Regions from separate parts of the Shewanella sp. SG41-3 genome, predicted to be linked through region 3. Evidence: predicted binding sites of a transcription regulator. Region 3 holds the regulator's gene; each other region holds the start of a gene.
The links. Region 3 encodes ArgR, which controls arginine synthesis, uptake and breakdown. Its sites were predicted from a motif close to ANTGAATANNTATTCANT; they were not measured.
Positions count from the first base shown of each region.

Region 1: a site for ArgR is predicted at 1,063-1,080, ahead of H5164_RS04010 (YjiH family protein). Genes of this name have one in related genera too.
Region 2: a site for ArgR is predicted at 691-708, ahead of argA (amino-acid N-acetyltransferase). Genes of this name have one in related genera too.
Region 4: a site for ArgR is predicted at 1,172-1,189, ahead of gltB (glutamate synthase large subunit). Genes of this name have one in related genera too.

Region 1 covers NZ_JACJFJ010000002.1:165,330-167,544, reverse strand. Annotated here, with positions in the region: gene H5164_RS04010 (YjiH family protein) at 1-819, opposite strand, end outside; gene H5164_RS04005 (U32 family peptidase) at 1,256-2,203, opposite strand; gene H5164_RS04000 (peptidase U32 family protein) at 2,213-2,215, opposite strand, start outside.
Region 2 covers NZ_JACJFJ010000007.1:37,457-39,671, reverse strand. Annotated here, with positions in the region: gene rpmB (50S ribosomal protein L28) at 1-142, shown strand, start outside; gene rpmG (50S ribosomal protein L33) at 149-322, shown strand; gene argA (amino-acid N-acetyltransferase) at 800-2,119, shown strand.
Region 3 covers NZ_JACJFJ010000003.1:43,747-45,961, forward strand. Annotated here, with positions in the region: gene H5164_RS06165 (hypothetical protein) at 1-24, opposite strand, end outside; gene H5164_RS06170 (META domain-containing protein) at 147-572, shown strand; gene argR (transcriptional regulator ArgR) at 739-1,209, shown strand; gene H5164_RS06180 (Dyp-type peroxidase) at 1,270-2,208, opposite strand.
Region 4 covers NZ_JACJFJ010000001.1:232,182-234,396, reverse strand. Annotated here, with positions in the region: gene H5164_RS01050 (TIGR01212 family radical SAM protein) at 1-721, opposite strand, end outside; gene gltB (glutamate synthase large subunit) at 1,243-2,215, shown strand, end outside.

The DNA.
Region 1 (2,215 bases), on a different contig from region 3:
TTGCATTGCTTGTTCAAATCCCCACGAAAAGACACCGTGACTAGCAGGAATTGTTTCATCATCTTCATGGCGTGGGGTGTCGTCGATATACAGATCTTTTTTCCATGATAACGGCGGTAATTTCGGCACTATGATAGCGGCGACAAATCCTGCCAAACACACAGTGAGATAGAATGGTACAAACAAGTGCTCAAGTTTTACTTGCGATATAACCACTAGACTGAAAGTTATCGATACAGCTGAAAAAGTGGTACCAATAACGGCTGCTTCTCGTGCCGTGTAGAAACGGGTTTCGTATTGTTTGGTGGTCATTAAAATGCCCACACTGCCGTCACCTAACCAAGATGCCATACAGTCAATCGCACTGCGTCCGGGTAAATTGAATATTGGACGCATCACTTTGGTTAATAATGTGCCAAAAAACTCCAATAAACCAAAATTGAGCAATAGCGGCAATAACATGCCTGCAAAAATAAACACTGAAAATAGTACTGGCACTAAATCATTTAAGACTAAACCACCCGTTGCCGATGAAGTAATCGCATCAGGTCCCATCTGCAAATAAACCATGACAATAAAGACCGCACCTAATATCCGCACGGCTAACCAAAATAAATTTACTTTTAATAAGGTGCGTAAAAAAATATTTTTACGCACAAATTTAGGATTCATAAGCTGGGTGAGCAATGAGGCTATTGCCATAAATACAACGATACAGGTCACAATAAGCTGAATCGAACTGCCCATTTGGTTTTGCAATGCTTTTGAAATGATTGCAATTGGGATAGTAATCGAACCATTGACAGTGATAGGCGTCATAAACAGTAACAAACCAATCAGTGACGGAATGATAAAGGTAAGAATTGTTTTAATGTTATGTTTTTTGTGTGTCACGTTAAATACACCTTACGTATTTGCTGTAAGTTGGCCAGCTTGGCTATCCAACTGTTTCTTATGGACAGAGATTGAATGTCCATTCAGTTGTGTTTTTTGGGTAGGCAAGGTTACCCCCTTCTTTGCTGTATGTAAAATGATAACTTAATCGAATAGATATTAGTTAAATATGAGTAGATATTTACTTTACGGGAATGATGTTGTACATGATAAATAACTAATATAATCATTTGGTTAATGATTTGTTTCTGGAGTGTTTCAGCTTTGAGTGTGTGAGTTTTTAAGTCGCTTGTATGCCATTAATGAACATGAATATTATCATTGTTATGAGTGGTTGCATCAATGGCAATCGGCTGAGTTTTTATGACGGAAACACAGTTTCTTGGTTCTCTTGGCGATAGTCCATGCCCGGCAATCCGAACCAGTAACCATTGCAATGATGATGAATGATTGCAGTATGCTGCTTGTGATTAAATTGTTGATTGAATAGTTCTTCAGTATTAAATGGGTCGTTTGTTACCTGTTGTAGTGCGCTGGCAAGCTCAGAACCCAAGTCAATATCGGTTAATTTGTTGGGTGAAATCCGCCAATAGTCCACTCCCATGGTGATCATCTGGGGAATTTGGTTAATCAGATTTATTTGCGCCGCTGATTGAGTTTGAATGCCATTTAAGCGTAATAAGGGCTGCGACTCTTGAGTTTGAGCCAATAAACCTTTGCTGTGGCGTTGGCAAATCGTTTGGCATTTATCTTTCGGTAATTGGTAATGCTTAGCGGTAAAGCAGCGCGCTGAAAGAGCTAGCGGCATATAGCCGTGGCCGAGCACTTCAATTTCAAACTTGGGTTTATCACCTTGATTGATGATACGACTTAACCACTGTTGAGATAACTCACATGGCATAACAAAGCGGAACATGCCTTTTTTATGCAGTAAATCCAGACTGGCCCGATTGTAATTATTAATCATTGGTCCGCACACAAAAGGAACTTTGGCTTGCTGTGCATAATGTACTGCCGCCATATCATTAGCTTCAATACTAAAGTCACCATTCTCAATCGCTTTTTTTAATTCATTGAGCTCTGATTGTGCTTCTATTAGTGCCATGGTCGATAACACCACATGTTTACCATGAGACTTAAGCATATTCGCCAGATCAAGATAGTCGTTAAACTTGAGTTCGCGGCGACGACTGCACACGGTTTCACCTAAGTAAACAGTATCAATATGACTTAATGCCACTTGTTGATAGAAAAGCTCAACGTCAGGTTTTGACCAGCAGTAGCTAATTGGAGCAAGAGATATTTTCATTCTGTAACCTTA
Region 2 (2,215 bases), on a different contig from region 3:
CCTACAAAACCACCGTTTTTGGTTAGAAGAAGAAAAGCGTTTCGTGCAATTACGTGTATCTACTAAAGGTATCCGTATTATCGACAAGAAAGGTATCGAAGTGATTGTTAAAGAACTTCGTGCCCGTGGCGAGAAGGTATAATAGAAAATGGCTAAATCTAAAGGTAATCGTGAGAAGATCAAATTAGTATCTACTGCTAAAACTGGTCACTTCTACACTACTGAAAAGAACAAGCGTAACATGCCTGAAAAAATGGAAATCAAGAAATTTGATCCAGTCATTCGTCAGCACGTTATGTACAAAGAAGCTAAAATCAAGTAATTGATTTTTGATTCTTAAAAAAGCCCCTTAATTGGGGCTTTTTTTATGGCCGTTTGAAAATAGTCTATACTAAACTGTTGCATAAGCAGGTGAACTCAAATGGTGACTAAGCTGCTGAGTTGTCAGTACTGCGTAGTTGTTTACTATGTGTGGTGCATGATTAATCTTATGGCATTGAATCAAGCTCTGTGGTCATTATTATTATGTGATGATGTTTGAGGATTGTTATTAAAGTTTAATGTAATGTTATAAATATATGCGTAAAGTATTATTCACAGTAAAAATAAGCTAACTTTTTGGCTGTAATGATTTTTTCATATAAATTTGAGACACTCTGTTTTACTTTAAGTGAAATAAAATGCTTTAAAAGTGAATTAAAATGCAATACCATTCCCTTTTGGCACTACAAATCATTGTGTGACATTTTTTGTCATAATCATTAATGCACATCAAATTTATACCGAGGTGAATTTGCCCGTGAGAACCACTGAATTAGTTGATGGATTTCGTCATTCTGCTCCTTATGTTAATGCGCATAGAGGTAAAACTTTTGTCGTCATGTTGGGTGGCGAAGCATTAGCGCATCCACAATTCCGCGGTATTTTGAATGATGTGGCTTTGTTGCACTCGCTTGGGATTGAAGTGGTATTAGTCTATGGTGCAAGACCACAGATAGATGCCGGCTTAAAGGCTGCTGGAATTGAGCCTGCATACCATAATGGTATTCGTATTACTGATGATGAAACCTTAAAGATTATCAAGCAGGTTGCAGGGGCTACTCAATTTGATATTACCGCTAGGCTGTCGATGAGCTTAGGTAATACGCCAATGCAGAATGCACAAATTAACTTAGTCAGTGGTAATTTTGTTATTGCGCAACCGCTGGGTGTTGATGACGGTGTCGACTTTTGTTTAAGTGGCAAAGTACGTCGTATTGATGCACAAGGGTTACGCCGCCAATTAGATAACAACGGTATTGTATTAATGGGGCCGATTGCGGCTTCTGTTACTGGAGAAAGCTTTAACCTGACCGCTGAAGAGGTGGCGACCCAAGTCGCGATTAAGTTAAAGGCGGATAAGATTATTGGTTTTAGTGATAGCCACGGTATTTTAGGCGCAAATGGCGAAGTGATTGCCGAACTTATGCCAGATGATATCGAAGAAATGCTCAAGACAATGTCTGAGGATGATCATACTTCAGTGGGGACTATCGCTTTCTTAAAAGCCAGTGTTGAAGCGTGCCGCCGAGGCGTACCACGTTGTCATTTAGTGAGTTATTTAGAAGATGGCGCCTTGTTACAAGAGTTATTCTCGCGCGAAGGCATAGGTACGCAAATTGTTACTCAAAGTGCTGAGCGTTTACGCCGCGCAACCATTAGCGATATCGGTGGCATTTTAAACCTGATTCGACCTTTAGAAGAGCAAGGTATCTTGGTACGTCGCTCTCGTGAGCAACTTGAAATGGAAATAGAGCAATTTATGCTTGTTGAGCGTGACAATTTAGTCATCGGCTGCGCGGCACTGTATCCATTTGAAGAAGATAATGCCGGTGAGTTTGCCTGTCTTGTGGTGCACCCTGATTATCGTGATGCAGACCGTGGTAGCTTGTTACTCAATAATATTATTGGTCAGGCACGCGTGCGCGGTTATTCCCGTTTATTTGCGTTAACCACTCGTAGCATTCATTGGTTTTTAGAGCATGGTTTTAGTATTGTCGATGTTGAAGAACTGCCGAACAAGAAAAAGCAGCTTTATAACTATCAGCGTCGCTCGAAGATCCTTGCTTTAGATTTATAGTGACGACGATAGGATAAACAGCTAAAAAAATGCCGGATAAATCCGGCATTTTTTTGATTCAATTTTGTACATTGCTAATGTGATTAACTCGTTACG
Region 3 (2,215 bases):
CAACACTTTGACTAATTTAATCATTTGACTCTCTTTAGTTCGTTAAATAATGTTCATTAATCCAAAAACTGACAATTATTTACTCTTTTATTAATGCTCAAGTAGTAGAATAGCGCCAATTTTTTCGTATTTGGAACCCTCTCAGCATGATAAAGCATATTCTCGGCGCCGCAGTTATAGTTATAGGCCTTAGTGCTTGCCAAAGTCCATCGGCCACTGTCTCAAATGAACAATTAATTGGTACTTGGCATGTCGACACCGTCCTCGACACTCCAACCATTAATAATAGTCCTGCAACGTTAGTTTTTGCCGCAGATGGCGAGTTAACAGGTAACAACAGTTGTAATCAGTTTTTTGGCAGTTATGCCCAGCAAGGTAACTTTTTACAGCTGGCACCAGCAGGCACTACCATGAAAGCCTGCGTTGACAGCTTTATGAGCCAAGAAGCCGAGTTGATGCAAGCTATTTCATTAGTACAACAAGTTGATTTCTCAAAAGGAAAACTTAATCTATTGTCAGAAAAGGGTGATACTCTATTGGTACTGACAAGACAATCATCGCCATTATCTTAATCATTTATTGCTTAAATGAGTCACAGAACTAACACAAGTGTCAGCTTAAAGTTCCACGACAAAATGAATTTTTATTCAATAAATTTGATTTTTTCTTGACTTAATAAGTCAATCTATTCAAAATGTGCTAGATTTTTGAATAACAAATATAAGATGAAATATCATTATGCCAGCGACAAGAAATCAGGATGAGCTCGTACGAACTTTTAAATCGATTCTCAAAGAAGAACGTTTTGGAAGCCAGAGCGAGATTGTTAATGCGCTTCAAACCGAAGGATTCGGTAATATTAATCAATCTAAAGTATCGCGTATGCTCAGCAAATTTGGTGCTGTTCGTACTCGTAACGCCAAGCAAGAAATGGTCTATTGCCTCCCTGCAGAGCTAGGCGTTCCAACTGCGGGTAGCCCAGTTAAGAATTTAGTGCTAGATGTTGATCATAACCAAGCCATGATAGTGGTAAGAACCAGTCCAGGTGCAGCACAATTAATTGCTCGTTTGCTGGATTCAATAGGTAAACCTGAAGGGATATTAGGTACCATTGCTGGCGATGATACGATTTTCATTTGCCCTGCAAGTATAAAAACTATTGATGATACCTTAGAGACCGTTAGATCTTTATTCAATTATAGTGAATAAAATATCACTATAAAAAAAGCAATGCCATGGCATTGCTTTTTTTTTGCTTAACGCGGGTGGTTACGCATCATCGAATTGAGTTAAAAAATCTAATGATGGCACAAAGAATGATGATCCGGTCAACGCTTTGGTAAACAACATTAAATGATCATGATTTCCATGGCCATCACCGTGCACCATACTGCGAAGCATTTGTTCAAAATGTTCTGGAGTGCGGCACACAGAAATAAAAATCAGCCCTTGCTCTCGAATCGAACCATAAGGCATGCTTTGACGCAGGATTTCTAATGAATTACCTTGCGCATCTTTTAAATTAACTCGCTTGGTATGGCTGGTTAGTGGCTTATCTTCTGACTCATATTCAATATCATCAACTTTAGTTCGACCAAAAATATCTTCTTGTTTTTTCAGTGGTAAACGATGCCATTTACTTAAGTTATGCATGTATTTTTGTACATGAACATAACTACCAGAGGCAAACGCTTTATCTTCATTACCAACCAATGCAACCTCTTGACGATGGCGCCCCTTAGGGTTTTCGGTACCATCAACAAAACCGGTTAAATCACGGCTGTCCATAAAACGGAAACCACGCTCTTCATCAACTAGCTCAACCAAATCTTCAAACATTTGATTAATCTCATTTGCGACAAGATGTAAAATATCGTAACGGTCACAACGAATATGAATAAACAGATCATATTCCATTGCAGGTGCATCACGAATACCTTCATTCATAGCAGGAAAAGGTTTTAATAATGCTGGGCGCGCATCAGGATAAAAGGTATCCCAAAAATTAGCACCAATACCGACAAAGCCATTAAAAGCACTGTCTGCATATTGATCTGTGAGCTCATAGATGTATTGCGCCACATTAGCAATAGATGGACGTAACTGATCTTCAACACCATCATTGGCATTAAACATCAGGTACACACTGTGTAAATTACCTTCTGCGCAAATCCCTAACTGTTCACGAGGCATAGCTTGGTTATCCATATTAACT
Region 4 (2,215 bases), on a different contig from region 3:
GCTTCGCCATCGTACTGCCTTCAACAACATGTAAAGGATGTAATTTAAGTCCATCTACACCAATGCCTAATACAGTTTGTAAGCTATTAAAATAGTCAATCGACGTTTCGCCTGGGAGCCCTAATATCAAATGAGTACACACTTTAATGCCTCTAGCGCGGGCATTTTTTACCGTCCGACGATATTCGCATAACAGATGGCCACGATTAATCCGCTTTAAAGTATGATCATTGGCGGTTTGTAAGCCTAATTCTAGCCATACTTCTATCCCTCGTTGTTGATACTCAACCAGTAAATCAATTACTTGATCAGGAACACAATCAGGACGAGTACCAATATGTAACCCTACAATATCGCTATCCTCCAGCGCTTGATCATATTTTTGCTTTAGCACTTCATACTCATCATAAGTACTAGTGTAAGCTTGAAAATAAGCAATATATTTAGCTGTGGGGGTAGTATTTATATTCACTGAAGAAGTACATTTTTTTGCCGATTGCGCACGTACTTTGCCTTCAGTTAATTGTATCGCTATCGGTTGTTCTCTACCTCGTTCACCACTGAATGAAGCAACGTTGCAAAAAGTACACCCTCCCACCCCTAAGGTGCCATCACGATTAGGACAAGTAAATTGGGCATCAATGGTTAATTTTTTTACCCTTTGTCCATATAGACGTTTGCAATACACGCCAAACGTATTTACGTAGTCATCTAAACCCAAAATACAGTCTCATTATTACGCCAAAGTTCGCCAGTGTAGTCAGTCGATAAACACCTGTCTTGGTGCTAAATCAATAAAACAGTCTATTAACTCAAGCGAGTTATAAACTTATGTACAAACTAAATAACGTTTAAAACAATTTAGTTTATTTACATCGACAAAAAGTGAATATTTACTCATTTATAATAATTTTTTACCCAAAGACTGTGTTTGAAATAAAATTCATTATTTTTGTTTCAAAAACAATTAACCGCCATTGTTACAAAAAGGTAATCAGTAATTTAATTTTTTTCTAAAATTCTTTTTATTCAGAACGTTATAGCGCCAAAAACACAGTTTACGTTAACGTAAACTTGACAGCTTATTACCTTTTTCTAGTAATTATATTTCAGTTTGTTGCATTTTTTTGGTTTGACCTTTATGCATTCTCGGTTTAATTTGGATGGTTCGGGTGCATATCTATGGATATTCTTCAAATTTACCCCGAGTCGTATCTAGTAGAGGTTTAGGGGGTTTTTTGTATGAGCTTGTATCATCCCAGTTTTGAGCGTGACAATTGCGGATTTGGTTTGATTGCACAAATGGACGGAGACGCGAGTCACCGTATTGTGCGTACCGCGATTCATGGTCTCGATCGAATGAAGCATCGTGGTGGTATTGCAGCTGACGGACGCACAGGTGATGGCTGTGGTTTATTAATGCAAATGCCTACAGATTTTTTTGAAGCGATTGCGGCTGAAAATGATTGGCATTTAAGCCGCAAATTTGCGGTGGGTATGCTATTTCTTAGCCAAGATGAGCAACGCGCTGATGAAGCGAAGTTCATTTTAGAAAAAGAACTACAAAGAGAAACGTTAAGTGTCGCTGGCTGGCGTAAAGTTCCGATCAATCCAGATGTTCTGGGGGAGATTGGCCGGAAAAGCTTGCCACAAATCTATCAAGTATTGATTAACGCGCCAGTGGGATGGCGTGAGAAAGATCTTGAACGTCGCTTATATATGGCTCGTCGCCGTCTTGAGCAACAAATAACAGACGATAAAGATTTTTATGTTGCTAGTCTTTCTGGGCAAGTCATAGTCTATAAAGGATTAATGATGCCAGCAGACCTGCCATCATTTTATACAGACTTAGCAGATATTCGTTTAAAAAGTGCGATTTGCTTATTTCACCAGCGCTTCTCAACGAATACATCGCCAAAATGGCCATTAGCACAACCGTTTCGTTATCTCGCTCATAATGGTGAGATCAATACCATTACCGGCAACCGTCAATGGGCAAGAGCGCGTGCTTATAAATTCAACTCGCCTTTATTGCCCGATTTACAACAAGCGGCCCCTTTTGTTAACGAAACCGGTTCAGACTCGTCTTCTTTAGATAACATGCTCGAAATGCTGTTATCCGGTGGCATGGATTTATACCGTGCGATGCGTTTGCTTATTCCACCTGCATGGCAATCTAATCCTGAAATGGATGACGAGTTAAAAGCTTTTTATG